3 linked regions of the Ruficoccus amylovorans genome follow. The main gene of each other region encodes a partner of the protein of the gene in region 3 in a complex. Links are inferred from orthologs where the notes say so. Each region holds a gene or a part of one and is shown on either strand. Other genes may lie near its edges.

What was found.
Region 1: the proteins of H5P28_RS18240 (region 3) and H5P28_RS16325 are in contact, whole or in part, in a cryo-EM structure (PDB 7NYH), measured with the Escherichia coli proteins. The link is inferred for Ruficoccus amylovorans from one-to-one orthologs.
Region 2: the proteins of H5P28_RS18240 (region 3) and nuoD are in contact, whole or in part, in a cryo-EM structure (PDB 6ZJN), measured with the Thermus thermophilus proteins. The link is inferred for Ruficoccus amylovorans from one-to-one orthologs. Residues at the interface, in WP_096411116.1 of Thermus thermophilus: Glu45, Ser46, Asn48, Pro50, Ala51, Gly52, Glu53; in WP_223903221.1 of Thermus thermophilus: Met26, Thr27, Asn29, Gly31, Pro32, His34.

Annotation. Positions count from the first base shown.
Region 1 is NZ_JACHVB010000052.1:175,651-179,978, forward strand. Bases 1-2,996 are described here. They hold H5P28_RS16325 (NADH-quinone oxidoreductase subunit J family protein), read right to left. Parts: upstream 1,795-2,996; coding sequence 1,207-1,794; downstream 1-1,206. Other genes in these bases: H5P28_RS16315 (NADH-quinone oxidoreductase subunit 5 family protein), read right to left, coding at 1-901; nuoK (NADH-quinone oxidoreductase subunit NuoK), read right to left, coding at 902-1,210; H5P28_RS16330 (NuoI/complex I 23 kDa subunit family protein), read right to left, coding at 1,903-2,448; H5P28_RS16335 (complex I subunit 1/NuoH family protein), read right to left, coding at 2,473-2,996. In the rest of the region: more of H5P28_RS16335, read right to left, coding at 2,997-3,645; H5P28_RS16340 (NADH-quinone oxidoreductase subunit G), read right to left, coding at 3,649-4,328. UniProt on the Escherichia coli protein: NDH-1 shuttles electrons from NADH, via FMN and iron-sulfur (Fe-S) centers, to quinones in the respiratory chain. The immediate electron acceptor for the enzyme in this species is believed to be ubiquinone.
Region 2 is NZ_JACHVB010000052.1:182,080-186,265, forward strand. The notes cover bases 1-2,854. They hold nuoD (NADH dehydrogenase (quinone) subunit D), read right to left. Parts: upstream 2,122-2,854; coding sequence 880-2,121; downstream 1-879. Other genes in these bases: nuoF (NADH-quinone oxidoreductase subunit NuoF), read right to left, coding at 1-307; H5P28_RS16350 (NADH-quinone oxidoreductase subunit NuoE family protein), read right to left, coding at 326-862; H5P28_RS16360 (NADH-quinone oxidoreductase subunit C), read right to left, coding at 2,129-2,755; nuoB (NADH-quinone oxidoreductase subunit NuoB), read right to left, coding at 2,755-2,854. Outside these bases: more of nuoB, read right to left, coding at 2,855-3,306; H5P28_RS16375 (IS1595 family transposase), read right to left, coding at 3,740-4,186.
Region 3 is NZ_JACHVB010000063.1:85,917-93,784, forward strand. What follows is about bases 1,129-4,124. They hold H5P28_RS18240 (NADH-quinone oxidoreductase subunit A), read right to left. Parts: upstream 2,816-4,124; coding sequence 2,441-2,815; downstream 1,129-2,440. Other genes in these bases: H5P28_RS18235 (diadenylate cyclase), read right to left, coding at 1,129-2,266; H5P28_RS18245 (cupin domain-containing protein), read right to left, coding at 2,958-3,287; metF (methylenetetrahydrofolate reductase [NAD(P)H]), read left to right, coding at 3,392-4,124. Outside these bases: H5P28_RS18230 (carbohydrate porin), read right to left, coding at 1-743; more of H5P28_RS18235, read right to left, coding at 911-1,128; more of metF, read left to right, coding at 4,125-4,291; H5P28_RS18255 (nucleoside 2-deoxyribosyltransferase), read left to right, coding at 4,470-5,165; H5P28_RS18260 (type IV pilus twitching motility protein PilT), read left to right, coding at 5,313-6,479; H5P28_RS19835 (C1 family peptidase), read right to left, coding at 6,667-7,803; H5P28_RS18270 (HAD family hydrolase), read right to left, coding at 7,825-7,868. UniProt on the Escherichia coli protein: NDH-1 shuttles electrons from NADH, via FMN and iron-sulfur (Fe-S) centers, to quinones in the respiratory chain. The immediate electron acceptor for the enzyme in this species is believed to be ubiquinone.

The sequences.
Region 1 (4,328 bases), on a different replicon or contig from region 3:
TCTTTTTGATGTCGGTCTGGCCCAGGGCGCAGAAACCGGCGAAGGCCGTCATGATCGCGCCCGACCAGAGGATCCACTCCAGCGCAAAGGGCGAGAGCAGGAAGAACACCCGCACCATGAAATAGATACCGGCGGCCACCATGGTGGCGGCGTGGATGAGGGCCGAGACCGGAGTCGGGCCCGCCATGGCGTCGGTCAGCCACACCTGGAGCGGGAACTGCGCGCTCTTGCCGATGAAGCCGCACATCAGGCACAGGCCGATGCCGGTGACGACACCGCTCTGCCCGCTCTGAATCTGCGCGGTGATGGCCGAGATGTCCGCCGTGCCGTAGTAGTGGTAGGCCCAGGCGATCCCGACGAGGAAACCGAAGTCCCCCACCCGGTTGACGATAAAGGCCTTCTTGGCGGCGGCGGCGGCGTAGTCCTGATCCCAGTAGTGGGCGATCAGCATGTACGAGCTGAAGCCGACCAGTTCCCAGAACACGAACACCATGAACAGGTTGTCCGAGAGCACGATGCCCAGCATCGAAAACATGAAGATCGACAGACCGCCGAAGAAACGGCCCTTGTCCTTGTCGTCGTCCATGTAGCCCACGCTGAAGACGTGGATCCAGAAGCCGATAAAGGCCACGACGGCCAGCATGGTGGCCGCCTCGTGGTTAAAGAGAAAGCCCAGTTCGAAGCTGTAGTCCTGGCCGAGTTGCAGCCACGGGATCGAGCCCGAGATCGTCTGACCATCCCACCGCAGCAGGAAGACGAAGCTCAGCACCATGATGCCCAGAGCAGCCACCACGGACACCGCCGAGGCCCAATAGCCCCCGCGCCGCAGAAACAGGCAGATTATCCCCGCTGAGGCCAGCGGGAGTAGCAGAATGATCGCAAGCAGTTCCAGAGGGTTCATCTAGTTGCTCAGGGCGTTAAGTTCCTCGACCTGGACGGTCCGGCGTTTGCGGTAAAGGGCGACGATGATGGCCAGCCCGACAGCGACTTCAGCCGCTGCCACCGTGATGATGAAAAAGACAAACAGGTTGCCGTCCATGGTCTGGTTGTAGCGCGAAAACGCGACCAGCGCCAGGTTGACGGCGTTGAGCATGAGCTCCATGCACATGTAAATGACCAGCGTGTTGCGTCGCAGCAGCACCCCGAAAAACCCGAGGGCAAACAGCAGGCCCGCCACGAAAAGATACGCGTTGAGTCCGACTCCGCTCATGATTCCCTCACTTCCGCCTTGCGAATTTCACTGGCCGAGGGGGCACCCGATCCGGGGCCGCCCAGCCGCTTGCTCAGCACGATCACGCCGATCATGGCCACCAGCAGGAGGATTCCCGAGACCTGGAACGGCAGCATGTATTTAGTGAAAAGTCCGTAACCAAAGGCCCGCGAAGCCGTGGCATAGCCCATCGGGTTGGCCGCGCCGGGGACATCGGGGGCGGCGGCCAGGGCGGTCGCCGTCGCATCCGGACCGGTCAGGAAAAGGTAGGCCATCCCGAAGATCAGCAGCAACGTAGCCACCACGGAGGCGACGACCGAAATCGTGTCCGGGCGGAGGCGGCTGGAGCGCTCGACATCGAGCAGCATGATGATGAACAAAAACAGCACCATGACCGCCCCGGCGTACACCAGCACCTGGAGAATGGCCAGGAAGAAGGCGTCCAGCAGCAGGAACAGCGCAGCCGTGCCCACGAAGCTCACGATCATGAAAACGGCGCTGTTCACCGCATCGGGGTTGATCACCACCAATAAGGCGGCCAACACCGTCAGCGCGGAAAACAGATAAAAGAAAAAGTCATGCATAGCGTAGCGTCCCTCTCGCCCGCGGACCGTGGTCCGGCGAGCTGTGAAAGTCTCAGTATCGGCTTTGCCCTTTCAAGTCAAAATCCCTTCAGATTCAGTTAATTAGTCCTAGTGATGGCCTCCGGCGGCGGCGCGTTCGGCGGCCTCTTTCTTCTTGTCCCACTTGTAGTGCTCATCGGGCAGCGTACCGCCCAGCTCGTAAAGCTTCTGCTTGTGGTAAACCAGCTCCTCGCGCGAGGTGCCGACCAGCGAATAAATATCCTGCAGGAAGATCGCCTCCTCCGGACAGACTTCCTGGCACATGCCGCAGTAGATGCAGCGCAGCATATTGATCTCGAAGTCCTGCGGGGCCTTTTCCACGTGAGCGGTCTCGCTGACCTCGGGGATCTCGCCCGGGGTGATGCGTATGGCCTTCGGCGGGCAGACGAACTCGCACAACTGGCACGAGACGCACTTTTCGCGGCCGTTGGGGTCCTTCACCAGCGTGGGCACGCCACGGTAGCCCTCCGGGATCGGCGGGCGTTCCTCCGGGTACTGGAGCGTGACCTTCGGCTTGAAGAAGTTTTTTAACGTGATTCTGAGCCCGCCGAGGATTTGCGGCAGGTAGGTCTTCTCAAAGAAAGTGAGCGGTTTGCGTTCGACGACTTTGGACATGGCTGATGAGAAGTTCCTGGGTGATTAGGGAAGCGCCCGGTCGATGATGGCGGGGGCGTTGTCGATCGTCACGAAAGTATCCCAGGCGGCGATGAAAATCGCGTAGAAGATGATGCACACGAGGGCCAGCGGAATGAGGTACTTCCATCCGATGGTCATAACCTGGTCGTAGCGGAAGCGCGGAAGCGTCCAGCGCACCCAGATGAAGAAAACCATCAGGGCGTACATCTTGACGAGGAAGTAAATGACGCTGACGACGGAGCCGATCCAGCCCCACGAGGCCCACGGGTTGGCCACCCAATCCGGCAGGAAGCCGAAGGTTGGCAGGAACTGCCAGCCACCAAAGAACAGCAGCGTGAACACCGCCGAGCCGACCACCATGTGGGCGTACTCCGCCGTGAAGTACAGGCCGAACTTGAAGCCGCCGTACTCGGTGTGGAAACCGCCGACCAGTTCGGTCTCGGTCTCGGGCATGTCGAAGGGCAGGCGGTTGGTTTCGGCGAAAAGCGCGGTCAGGTAAATGAAGGCCGGGACCGGCATCCAGAACGCCATCCACAGGTCCTGCTGGGCGGTGACGATATTGAACAGCGTCAGGTCGCCAAGGCCGCCCACCCCGCCGTTGGGGCCGTTGGCCCACATCAGCACCGGCAGGATGCTCATGCCCATGGCCAGTTCGTAGGAGATCATCTGCGCCGAGGAGCGGATACCGCCGTAGAAGGGGTATTTACTGTTCCCGGCCCAGGCGCCCAGCACGATGCCGTAAACGCTCAGCGAGCTGATAGCCAGGATGAAGAGGATGCCGATATCGACATCGGCCAGGACCAGCGGATTGGCCTGCCCGTCGATGAAGTACACCCCGAAAGGCAGCACCACGACCGTGACCAGCGCCGGGATCAGCGACAGGCACGGAGCCACCACGTAGTAAATCTTTTTTACGTGGGCGGGCATGGGCTCCTCCTTGAAGAGGAACTTCAGGCCGTCAGCCGGGAGCTGAAAAATGCCCAGCTTGACCAGCGCGCGCCCGAGCACGGGGATGTCCGAAATGCCCGGAATGGCCGCACGGTTAGGCCCGATACGCCCCTGGATCCAACTGGCGATCTTGCGCTCGGCCATGACGGAGTAACCGGCAATCGTCATGGTGACGACAACCACCAGCACGGCGTAAATCACTTTCAGTATGATATCGATCCAGTCCATGACTTAAAGGTTAGCGGTGGCTGCCGCCAGTTCGGCCTTGGGCTCGTAGTGCCAGCCGGGGCCTTCGCAGAACGGCAGGTCGGCGTATGCCGAGCCGTCGAGCAGAAGGCCGGTTTCGGGAATCTTGGAGAAATTCACGTCCTTGAGGATGTCCACCGTCTCGTTCAGGTGCTCCCAAATCTGCCCCAGCGTGGGGCGGCAGGGCGCGCCCCCGGCACACTCGGCCAGAAGGGCGTCGAGCACGAACACGTCCGGCATCAGCCCCGCCGGGCCAGGCACGGCCTGGTAGAACTTCTGCAGGCGGAACTGCTGGTTGATAAACGTGCCGGTCTTTTCGAAAACCGTCAGCGTTGGCAGCAGCACGCGGGCCAGGTCGGTGGTGGCGTTGCGGTGCGTGCCGAGGTAAACGACATTCGCCTTTTTCAGCAGGTCGGCCGGGATGCCCGCCGCGACGAGATCCTCGCCATAGCTGACAATGGTCGCTACCTCACCGGCTTCGAGCTGGGCGCGGAGCTGATCCAACTGAGCCACGGGAAGCTCGTTAATCAGCCCGGTAACGAGGCCGCCGCGCACATTCGGCGTGCGGTCGTTGGTGATCAGGCGTCCGTCGCCCTCCTCCGCGTGGCTGACAAACGTGACCGAGCCGGGCTCCTTGGCGACGAGCTTGCCAAACATGGCCTGCT
Region 2 (4,186 bases), on a different replicon or contig from region 3:
GGTCCTGATAAATGATTTGGCGGTCCTTGAAAGTACCCGGCTCGGATTCGTCGGCGTTGCAGACGAGGTAGATGGGCTTGCCGGACTTGCGGTCGAGGAACTTCCACTTCATGCCGGTGGGGAACCCTGCCCCACCCCGCCCGGTCAGCCCGGAGTCGAAGACTTCCTTGCACAGATCCTCGGGCTTGGCCTGGAGCGCTTTCTTGAGCACCTCGTAGCCGCCATTGCGCAGGTAGCAGTCGATGTCCGCGGTGTAGCCGGGCTCATCGACGTGCTTGTAAATTATTCGGCGTTCCTGAATGGCCATTACTATACGTAGAAATGTTTAACCTTTATAGGCTGGTGTGCCCGGTTCGGGCGCAGTGCGGGCGGTTACGGGGTCGGCGGATGCGGCCTCCTTGATGCGGGCGATCAGCTCTTCGAGTTGCTCGGGACCACAGTTCTCGTAAAGGCGGTCATCGACCTGGACGACAGGCCCCTTTCCGCAGTCGGCGATGCACTCGACAAACTCAATCGTGTAGTTGCCGTCCTCGGAGGTGCCCCCGCGCTTGCAGGCCAGTGCTTCTTCCAGCTTTTCGCAGGTCTTGTAAGCGCCGTTGAGCGCGCACGAGAGCGTGCGGCAGACTTTTACATGGACCTTGCCGATGGGCTTGCGACGGAACATCGGGTAGAAGCTGACGACTTCGAGCACCTTCATGGGCTCGATCTCAAGCTTGGCGGCAATCCACTTCATGGCCTCATCCGAGAGGTAGCCCTGGTCCTCCTGGACCAAGTGGCACAGCGGCAGCGTCAGGCTGCGCTTGTCCGGGTACTTCGGAAAGAGCGATTCGATTTTTTGCAGAGTTTCAGGCGCAAGGTCCATGATGAATAGCAAATCGTTTAGCGGTCGCACTCGCCCATGACGAAGTCGAACGAGCCGAGAACAACGGGGATGTCCGACATCATCATGCCGGGCAGGAGTTTGGGAAGGATGCTCAGCGAGCAGAAGCTGGCGCCGCGAATGCGCAGACGGAAGGGCACCCCGCCGCCCTTCGAGCAAATGTAAAATCCGAGCGCGCCCTTCGGGTTTTCAGCCTCGAAATAGACCTCGCCGGCCGGGATCTGCGGCCCCTCAGTCACGATCATGAAGTTCTGGATCAGCTCCTCCATGCTGGTGAGCACCTTGTCCTTCATCGGCTTGAAAATCTTCTTGGCGTCTTCGGCGTACCAGGGGCCGTCGGGCATTTTTTCGATGGCCTGGCGGACGATCTTCGCGCTCTCGCGCATCTCGACCAGACGCACCAGGTAGCGGTCGTAGCAGTCACCAACCGAGCCGATGGGCGTCTCAAAATCGTAGTTCTCGTAGCCCAGGTACGGACGGTCGCGGCGCAAGTCCACATCCACCCCGGATGCGCGCAGGTTCGGCCCAGTGAAGCCGTAGCTGATCGCGTCCTCCTTGGAGATGACGCCAATGTCCTTCGTGCGGTCGAGGAAAATCTTGTTGCGCGTCAGCAGGTTGTCGATCTCGTCGATGGCCGGTCCGAGCTGGTTGAGAAACTCGTTCACGCGACCCAGCCAGCCCTCGGGGATGTCCCGGGCCAGCCCGCCGATGCGGGTGTAACTGTTGGTGAAGCGCGCTCCGGTCAGCTCTTCAAAGAGCGTGTAGAGCTTTTCGCGCTGGGTAAAGGTATAGAGGAAGACCGTCATCGCTCCGGTATCCATCCCGTAAACGCCCACGCCGAGCAGGTGCGAGGCCAGGCGGGCCAGTTCGCAGCAGATGAGGCGGATCGTCTCGCAGCGCGGCGGCACCTGGAGCCCGGCCAGCTTCTCCACCGCGATGGCGTAGCAGACGTTGTTCGACAGTGGTGCGAGATAGTCCAACCGGTCCGTGTAAGGCACGAACTGGTTGTAGGTCATGTTCTCGGCGATCTTTTCGTCCCCGCGGTGCAGGTAGCCGATGACCGGGTCGCAACTGAGGATATAGTCGCCGTCGAGTTCGAGCTTGAGCCGCAGCACCCCGTGCGTAGCCGGGTGCGAGGGCCCCATGTTCAGCGACATGGTTTCGCCCTGAAAATCGTCTTCCTGGTCGGCGGTCCGGCGGGCGACGTCGCCCACGGCAATTTCTTTAATTTGGGTCGGCATGGTAGGTTCAGCTCTCGGAGGGCTTCTCCTTCTGTTCGGTCCAGCTCTGGTCGGCGGCCCGGGGTTCGCGGTCGGACATTTCCCCGCTCTGGGGCGAGTGGAAGGGTCCGCCCATCTGGGGAGCGGCGATCACTTTGGCACCAGGCGCGGCCTGGGCCACGTCGGCAGCGGGAAATTCGGTCTCGATCCCCGCCAGCGGAAACTCCTTACGCAGAGGAAAGTACGGATAGCTGTCCCACATGAGGATGCGCCGCAGGTCCGGGTGGCCGGTAAATTTAATACCCAGCATGTCGTAGGTCTCGCGCTCCATCCAGTTGGCGATACCGAAGAGGCCAGTCAGGCTGGGGACTTCGGGGTTCTCATCGCCGACGCAGTCCGTGACGACGCGCACATAAAGCTTGTCCCGGGTGGAAAAGAGCTGGGCCAGCACGCTGAAGCGCGGGCTCGCCTCCTGCCCCCAGTCCACGCCGGTGGAGTCGGTCATGAGGTCGAAATGCATCTCGTCGCGCAGGAGGCGGCAGATTTCGACGTATTTATCCGTCGGCACATGAATGGCCGGGTCATCAGCGCTGGGCCGCTCGGTGGCGTAATCGAAGCGCTTGAGCAGGTCTTGAAGCAGTGTTTCTGGCGTCATCAGTGGGAGGCCGAAGTTGCGATGGCCTTGGGGGCCGGGTGCATGTCGCGCTTGAGCAGGTTGGAGACCGAACGCTCGTGCGAGATCTTATCCTGTAATTTCATGAGGGCGTCGAGCAGGGCTTCGGGGCGCGGAGGACAGCCGCTGACGTAAACGTCCACCGGCACAATCCGGTCCACGCCCTGGAGCACCGCGTACGAGCGGTACATCCCGCCGGTGGAAGCACAGGCCCCCATCGCGACAACCCACTTGGGCTCGGGCATCTGGTCGTATATGCGGCGCACGACCTCGGCCATCTTATAAGTGACGGTCCCGGCCACCAGCATGCAGTCCGCCTGCCGGGGGGAAAAACGTGTCACCTCCATGCCGAAACGGCTGATGTCGAATCGCGACGCCGCCGTTCCCATAAATTCAATCGCGCAGCAGGCAAGGCCCATGGGCATCGGCCAGACCGAATTTTTGCGTACCCAGTTAATCACCGCATCCAACCGGGACACGATGACTTCCCCCTCTACCTTGCTGTTGTAGCCGTATGAAGCCTCCGAACTCATAAAAAACCCCTCCTTCCCTAGGGAGCACTCCCCCCGGAATCAAACCTAATTAAAAATTTTATCTGCCTTGAGCAAGACACAGCCTGAACATAAGGCAATTTTATAGTTCACACAAGGCCACCTGAACAAGTTGGGGAAATTGTTCGCTTTGGGATTGACTCGTCCCCGCCGCGATGACTGACTCCCCGCTTCTTCGGAATGGAGAGGTGACAGAGTGGCCGATTGTGCATCCCTGGAAAGGATGTGTGCGGGTAACTGCACCGAGGGTTCGAATCCCTCCCTCTCCGCCAAATTTCTGTCCTGCCCTTCTCCGAAGGGCTTTTTTATTAGCAAGTTACGAAGTGCGAACGCCTTGCTCCACGACACTTTTGAATCCCCCGTACCCTTCAGTTCGACGAAATACGCCTCGTAATAATAATAGGGGCTGACCTAGCTAAGAGAGTTTGTCTGCGTCTCGAACCCAGTGTTTAAGCTGGCTGAGGAGCTGTTTGTGGTTGCCTGCGTTAAAGCGCCATTCACACTCCTTGAGAAACCAATAGAAATTGTCGGGTTTGATGCCGTTGAAGCGCCGCATGTGGCGCTTGGCCTGGTTCCAAAAGTTCTCGATGCCGTTGATATGGTTTTGTCTGTCAGCAAAGAGGGTTGAGTGGTTGATTCGCATGTGGTGGAAGTCGCCAACATCAAGGGCGTTGTAGGCCTGGAAGGTATCGGTGTAAACGATGCTGTCTGGCTTAACCTTCTGCTTGATGATCGGCAAGATCGTTTCGGTTTTCGAGTTGGGGATAATCGCCGTGTAAACCTTCCCACCCCGCTTGAGTAGGCCGAATACAGCCACTTTACCTGCGGCACCTCGGCCCCGCTTGCCCTTGCGTGCGCCACC
Region 3 (7,868 bases):
CCGACCATGCCGTAAAAGCCGTCATGCTGCCCGGTGGGAACGCCGCCGCGGATGAGCGCGCCCCAGGTCGTCACCGGGTAGGCCGTGAACGGTCCCATGAAAAAGAAACCGACCGGCTGCCCGTCGAAGGCGTTGTTCATATAGTAGGCGAAGGCGTCCGAATGCGAGAAGTCGTCAAACTGCGCGATGCGCCCGGCCTTGATCGAGAAGTGCCCGTCCAGCAGGACTTGTTCGAGGTAGAGGTTGACGAGGCGATAGCTCTCGTTGCCGTAAAGCTGCTGGACGTTGATCACGTTGTGGATGTGGCTCAGCGTCAGGCTGGTGCCACTGCGCACCGACAGGCTGCTGAAAAAGCTCAGCCCCTCCAGTCCGGCCAGCTTTTCGAGGTCCACCCCGAAGTTGAGCCCCGTGCTGTTGAGCTGGGTAAAGCCCCGGCTGTCGCCACCGACAGGGTTACCCGCGAGGTTCATGGCGAAGCTCAGGTCAATCGCCAGCCCGTAATCGGCCAGGTCTTCGCGCCAGCCCCCGGTGTCGCCGAGCAGGTACTGACGCTCCTGAAGTTCATCGATCATGTCCTCCTCGGGTTGGCGGTTTTTCTCCGCTTCCGAGGAGAAGTGGGTCAGGTTCTCGTTTATTTTTTCGGTGGAGGAGTTGTAGTTGTCCACCGCGTGAAGAACGGGCGAGACGGTCAGTCCTAGCAGGCATGCACACAGCCCGCGAGCAAGACAGGTAGGGGAAGGCATCGGTCGTTAAGGGGTTGGGGTGAGCAAGAGACGGCACCGACACAGGGCATTACAAAGTCAGACGCCATCATGGGGTTATCGCATTTCATGCGCTGGCTTATAGATAAGGAGCTAACCCCTTACCAATCAAGAGAAATCGTATCCGTCCGGCATGACAACAGCCCCCGCTACAGGCTGTTCGAGTGCGAGCGTACGATGAGCGGAAGCATCTGTCCGCGCCGGAAAAGCGTGACCTGCCCGCTGCTGGCCGAGACGACCAGCGCGATGCAATCCGTGGCCACAGAAATGGCGTTGGCCGCGGCGTGACGGGTCCCAAGGCCACTGGGCATTTCCTTGGGAAAGTCGGGGGCGTGAACCATGCTCCCGGCCGCTTCCAGCACGCCGTCGCCGTTGATGAGAAAGGCCCCGTCGATAAACGAAAACTCCTTCACCGTCTCGTCCATGAACGGATTGAGGATGTTGCGCTCCTCGCGCTCGTAGCCCTGGAACGGGTTCAGCACAAGCTGCTTGGTGTAGGGCTTGATCTTCTCTGCCTCGCCGATGACGAAAAGCGTGCCGATGGGCTTGCCCTCGCGGCCCTCGACCGAAAGCTCCGTCGCGATGCCCAGCACGCGCTCCAGCACCTCGGGCTTGACCGAACTGGGGAGCATGTCGCTCTGCCGGGTAAAGACCGACTGGAATTCCCGCTCCACATCGACCACCACGAGCGTGTCGAACTGGTTGCTCTGCGGGATGCCGCCGACACAGCAGAGACGCTCGTTGCTTTTGATCAGGCCGCGCGTCAGGCCGATAAGCATGGCGCTGCGCAACTGCGAGAGGCGGTTGAAACCGAAGGCACGCACCGGGATGATGGCGTTAAAGGCGCGCTTGGCCTGCGTCATCTCGGAGGCCGACTGCGTGACGAGCAGGGTCTTGAAGTCGCCAAAATCGTCCGCCGCGTCCACGCCCCCGGCAAAGGTATCTCCGAAAACCATGACCGCTGAGCACTTCGCCCCGGTGGCGATCTTGACGGCCTCGCGCAGGATGAGGCGGTTGAACTTGTTGTCCTTGGTCCGCTTCTGATCGCGGGGACGGCCAAAGGCGTCGGCCACGTTCTTGCGCAGCGTGGCCACGTCAGGCGAGGCCGTCAGGCGCTCGACCATGGAGGGCTCCTGAAAGGTCCGGGCCAGCGAGGCGAGGACGTTCAGGTAAGACTTTTCGCGCTCGGAGGCCAGGAGGAGAAAGATCAGGCGCAGTTCCTTGTACTCGCCGTGCCCGTCGAACTCCAACCCGTCCGGGCAGCGCCCGATAGCGAAGAGGTATGGGCGCTTCATCTCGATGCGCACGTGCGGCAGGGCGATGCCGCTGCCGAGGTAGGTCGTCATCGTCTTCTCACGCTCCAGCAGTTCTTCGAGCAGCTCCTTGCGGTCAAACTTCTCTCCGCGCAGGTCACAGACCTCCAGCAGTTCCTTGAGCGCGCCTTCGAGGTCGCGGCTGACAATGTCGATGATCCGGTTTTTCGCTATGTAACGATCCAGGCGCATGGAGAGAGAATCAGGGGTTGGCAGTGAAAACGGAGAGTTCGGACGCAGGCATCAGGATGCCGACACGCATGCGGGCGGAAGGAAGCTCAAACCAAAGCTGAGCCGGGCCCTGCCCTGTCATGCGAAAACCGTCGTTTTTTCGTCCCCGGGTATCTGCCATCCGCCAGCCTTAAGCTATCTCTCCCATTTCAGGCCGCCTTTTTTCATCTCATAGAGGAACCCGACCGCGAGGATAAACAGGAAGAAAAGCACCGGGAGCAGAATCGGAATCTGCGCCACGATGAACTCGCGATAGACGAGGACCCACGGGATGAGGAAGACGACCTCCACATCGAAAAGGATGAACAGCATCGCCACCACGTAGAACTTCACCCCGAAACGCGGGTGGAACTTTCCGGTGGACACCAGGCCGCACTCGTAGGCGGCATCCTTGATGTAGTTCCCGCGGGAGCGCTGGCCGAAAATATGGCTGGCCACGATGATTGCGGACGCGATAACCACGCCCAGAATGATCTGGATCAGGACGGGAACGTAAGCTTCGACGCTCATGATTTTCAATCCATAGCAAGCGTCCGGCCTTGGCAAGTCACTTTGTTGTCAAAAAGTAAGCGTTCATGCGGGGCGGGACTGTCACGTCGGGCAGCACAACCGCCCATCGGGCAGACAAATAACCGACCGCCCTCCTCCCCCGTCACTGCCAGAATAGCGCCAGCCAGATGGTGGCCTTGTCAGGAGCCGTCCACTCGACCCGGTGACGCCGGTGCGCGGGGATGAGCAAGTGGTCGCCAGGGTGCAGTTCGCGCACGGCGGGCTCATCCTTGAAGCGCAGTCCCGCCCCACCCTCGGCCAGCAATATCCATTCGTGCTCGTCCTGGTCGTACCAGAAACCGGGCGGCGAAGCCTGTCCATGCGACACAATCCGCTCCAGGCGGAACCTTCCCGCCCCGCGCAGCAGCACGTCCGTCACCTCGTCCGGCAACGCCGGCGGTAAATCGTGCAAAAGATTCTCGCTCCGGTCCATGTGGATGTGCTTATGCTTCCTGCCTGCCCCCTGACGACTGAAAAACAGGGTCAACGCCATTTATCACTTTACACATCATAACATCAAGATACGTTGATGCGTCTATGAACAAACCTGGTCGCGCCATTTCCGACATGCTGACGGCGGGGGAACCCGTTTTTTCCGTCGAATTCTACCCCCCCAAGACCGAGGAGGGAGCCCGCCAGATGCTCCGCACGGCCAAGTCCCTGTCGGCCTTCCGGCCGGACTTCGTCTCGATCACCTACGGGGCCGGGGGCTCGACCCGCGAACGCACGCTCGAGTATGGCGAGCTTATGCGCGACCTGTTCCACTTCGAGGTCATGCCGCACCTGACCTGCGTCGGCCACTCGCGAGACGAGCTGGCCGCCATGCTGGAGCGTTTCCAGCAGGCAGGCTTCCGCAACATCATGACCCTGCGCGGCGACCCGCCTAAGGGCAAAACCGACTTCCAGCCCCACCCTGACGGCCTCGCCCACGCCTCCGAGCTGGTGGCCTTCATCCGCGAACGCTTCCCGCACTTCTGCCTCGGCGTGGCGGGCTATCCCGAAAAGCATCCCGAGGCGCCCAGCCTGGAATCGGACCTCGCGCACCTGAAGCACAAAGTCGATCAGGGGGCGGACTTCATCACGACACAGCTCTTTTTCGACAACGCCGACTACTTCGTCTTCGTGGACAAGTGCCGTGCCCTCGGCATCGAGAAGCCGATCATCCCCGGCATCCTCCCGGCCCTCTCGCTCGATCAGGTGACGAAGTTCTGCGGCTTTTGCCAGGCGAAGCTCCCGTCCGGGCTTGTCCGCCGCCTCGAAGCCGTCGCCGGAGACGAGGACGCCGAGCGCCGCGTCGGCGTGGAGTGGGCACATGAGCAGGTCAAGCAACTGCTGGAAGCGGGCGCACCCGGCGTCCACCTCTACATCCTCAACCGTTCGGCCTCCGCCATCGACCTGGTACAGGCGCTCCACAACGACGGCATCCTTCGCGCCTGAGCAAGCCCAGCTCACGGCGGGGGGCCGGTACGCCCTTGGGAGATAGAATCCGCTCACAACCGTACCGTCTCTGTCCGTCCCATAGGCACTGGGCAGCTTTTCCCGGCCAGTAGCGCCCTTCTGGCCGGGCCGTTTTTTTGTTGTTTCCGGAGCTCGCACCTGCCATCCGTAAGGGCCTATGGCCAACACACCCTCACTGAATATCTACTTCGCCGGAGAGCTTTTCACCCACAAGGATCTCGCTGGCAACGCGCTGCTGGCCGAGGCGATTTCCGACCTGTCCGACCAGCGCTATTGCAGCGTCCTGCCCCAGAATCTGGCCCGCCCGGGCAGCACCCCGCGCCAGCTTCGCGACTACAACCTGCTCAACCTGCTCGAATGCGACCTGGCCCTGTTCTGCTTCGACGGGGACGACCTGGACTCGGGCACCGTGGTCGAGTACATGATGGCCAAATTCGCCGACATCCCGACCGTCATCGTGCGCAGCGACTTCCGCACCGGCGTAGGCGACGCCAAAGACTACCCCTGGAACCTCATGGCCTGCTTCTACCCGCGCACCGAGGTCGAGATCATCGACGCCATGAGCATCTACCAGAACATTTTCAAGGAGTTCCCGCTGACCGAGGCCGCCGACATGCTGATCGAGCGCCGCAGCTCCGACGTGGCCAAGACCCTCGTACGCGTCATCGCCCAGGCGGTCGTGGACGCCTTCGACCGCGTGCTGGAAACGCCTTCGCGCATGACCCCGGATCAGGCCGAGGCCGTTTACGCCTGGCTGGTGCAGATGCCCGGCTTCGGGGAGGATATTGAACACATCCGCCAGGTCCTCAGCAACGCCCTCCAGCGCAAGCGCAAGCGCGGGCTGCTGCCGTGACCAAAGAGGGCTACTTGCGCTCCCCAAAAGAGCGTTTCCCCGCGAAGTGATATATTTACTTTCAGTTACAAAACCTTACCGACCAACCCTTCTCTAAAAAGCCCACGTCGTGCAACCAGCACGGCTCCGGCGTTGTTTTCCCTCTCCATGTCCACGCCCCCCGTCATGTACGACCCTCAAAAAAAGGTCTATCGCGCCAACGACACCCGCTACAGCATCATCGACCTGCTGGCCAGCGCCATCGACCCGGAGTACATGACCAATGGCATCCCGCGCATCTCGGACTTCCACCTCAAGGTGGGCGAGCCGGTGCGCTTCCGCATGGACGAGGATTTGCACGCCATTCACGAGGGCGAAATCGTCACCCCGGAACTGAGCGAAGCCCTCATCTACCCCCTGCTCCCGGAGAACGACCGCAAGGTCATGCAGGACAACCCGATGGCCGACATCGACTGCGGTTACGGGCTGGAGACTGAGCAGGGCATTTACAGTTTTCGTATCAACGCCTTCCGCGACAACGACGGGCTGGCCGCCGTCATCCGGCTGCTGCCCCCGCGCATCCCCGAGGTGCATGAGTGCGGCTTCCCCAGCGAGCTGGTCTGGAAGCGGATCGTGGGCATGCGGCAAGGGTTGGTCATCGTCTCCGGGGTCACCGGCAGCGGTAAGTCCACCACCATCGCCAGCCTGATCCAGACCATCAACCGCAGCCGCTCCCAGCGCATCATCACCCTGGAAGACCCGGTCGAGTACATGTTCAAGAGCAACCGCTCGCTCATCTCGCAGCGGGAACTGGGCCGGCACGTCAACTCTTTCCCCGAGGGCCTGCGCAGCGCCCTGCGCGAAGACCCTGACATCATCCTCGTGGGCGAAATCCGCGACCTGGAAACGGCTTCGCTCGCCCTGACCGCCGCCGAAACCGGGCACCTGGTTTTTTCCACCCTGCATACCCGCGACTGTCTCGGGGCGCTGACCCGCCTGATCGACATGTTCCCGACCGCCCGCGAGCGCGAGCTGTGCACCCAGCTCTCCTTCAGCCTGAGCTACGTGCTGAGCCAGAAGCTCATCCCCCGCGCCGACGGAAACGGCCGGCTCGTGGCGATGGAAGTCTTCCGCAACACCGCGCAGATGAGCAATTTCCTGCGCACGAACAAGCTTCACCAGATTTACTCATCCATCGAAACCGGCGGCGAACACGGCATGGTCACGATGGAACGGCGCCTGCTCAACCTCTTCGAGGATGGCCTGATCTCACGCGCCGACGCCATCATGCACGCCAATCGCGACGACATCGTTGACCGCCTCCCGCCTGCGTAGGGATAAGCGTTTTAACAACTATTGTGTCCACAATAGTTGAATGGCTAAATGGCTGATTGTTAATTGCTGGATGCTGAATGTAGTTAACAACAATTAGCCATTTAACCGTTAAGCCATTCGCTCTTTCAGTGGCGGCTACAACTTTATTTAAGGGGCTCTATGAGTTTGAGAGTCGGGAAATCTTGCCCTACTCGCAGTCGAGGAAGACCGCGCCTTGCAGGTTGTCGCGGAGGTACTTCCACGAAACCCAGCCGTAGCCGCCATTGCCCCAGCGCGGCCCCCAGGAGTTCTTGAACTGGAAAAGCGCGTCCTCGGGACGTCCCGACTCGCACTTATACCCGACGAGGGTGACGGCATGCCCGGCCCCCGCCCGCGGGCTCTGGTCGTCGATCAACGGTGAACGTGAGACCGCCGCGTAGTTCGGCCAGGCCATCCCGACCACGACCGGGACCTGGTGGTTGAGCAGGTGAAAAATCCCGTCCAGCCGCTCCTGCGGCGTACGTCCGCTGACCCAGTACGCCTCCACCCGGCGGCGGTTGCGAGCCTTTTCCACCACCTCCGCCGAAGGGTCTTCGATCTGCGCCATCGACTGGCCAAAGGTATTCGGCAACTCTTCCGCCTCGACGATTCCGTAAGCCCGCAAGGCCTGTACCACCTCCATCAGGTTAAAGCCGAGGTCGGCGTCGCCACTCATCTCCTCGCCATCCACGATCCGGGCCTGCGCCAGACCGAGAGACTTGCGGGTGGCCCAGATCAGGTACTCCTCCGAGAGGCGGCGCGGCTCCCCGCTGTTACGCCCTTGCTGGTACTCCAGCGCGCTGACCACGGAAAAAACCGCGCAACTCGGACGGCGCCCCTGACTCTTGGCGTAAAGGCCCATCTCCTGAAATTCCGGGCGCAGGTCCACCCGCTCCTGAAGCTGCGGACGGGTGCCAAAAAGTGGCAACATCTCATCGGCCAGTGATAACGACTTGCCAGCCGTACCCGTTTCGCGAGCTCGGGCAGCGTCCTGCTGCGCCTGCTCGCGCCGGCGGGCTTCTTCCTGCCGGGCCAACTCCTCGCGGTAGGCTTCGCCCTTGGCCGGATCGTAGCCGAAGTGCGCTTGCCAGCTCTCGGGCAGGTCCGCCATCGGCACCTTGGCAATTCCCTGCTGGTGCCGGATAATGATTGCGTCCGGCAGCACCTCCTGCACGCGCACATTGGTATAAATTTTCCCTCCGGCCTCCAGCCTGGCGATCACCGCAGCCGCCTCCAGCACCGGAGCGGCCAGCAAACACAGCCCCAGCAGCAGGGGCCAGAGTCTGCGGAGGGAGATGCCGGTCACGGGTGGGTTGGGCTAGAGAGTTTAAGCCGTTACCTGAGCTTCCCGCCCCTGGCGAAAAGCCGCGG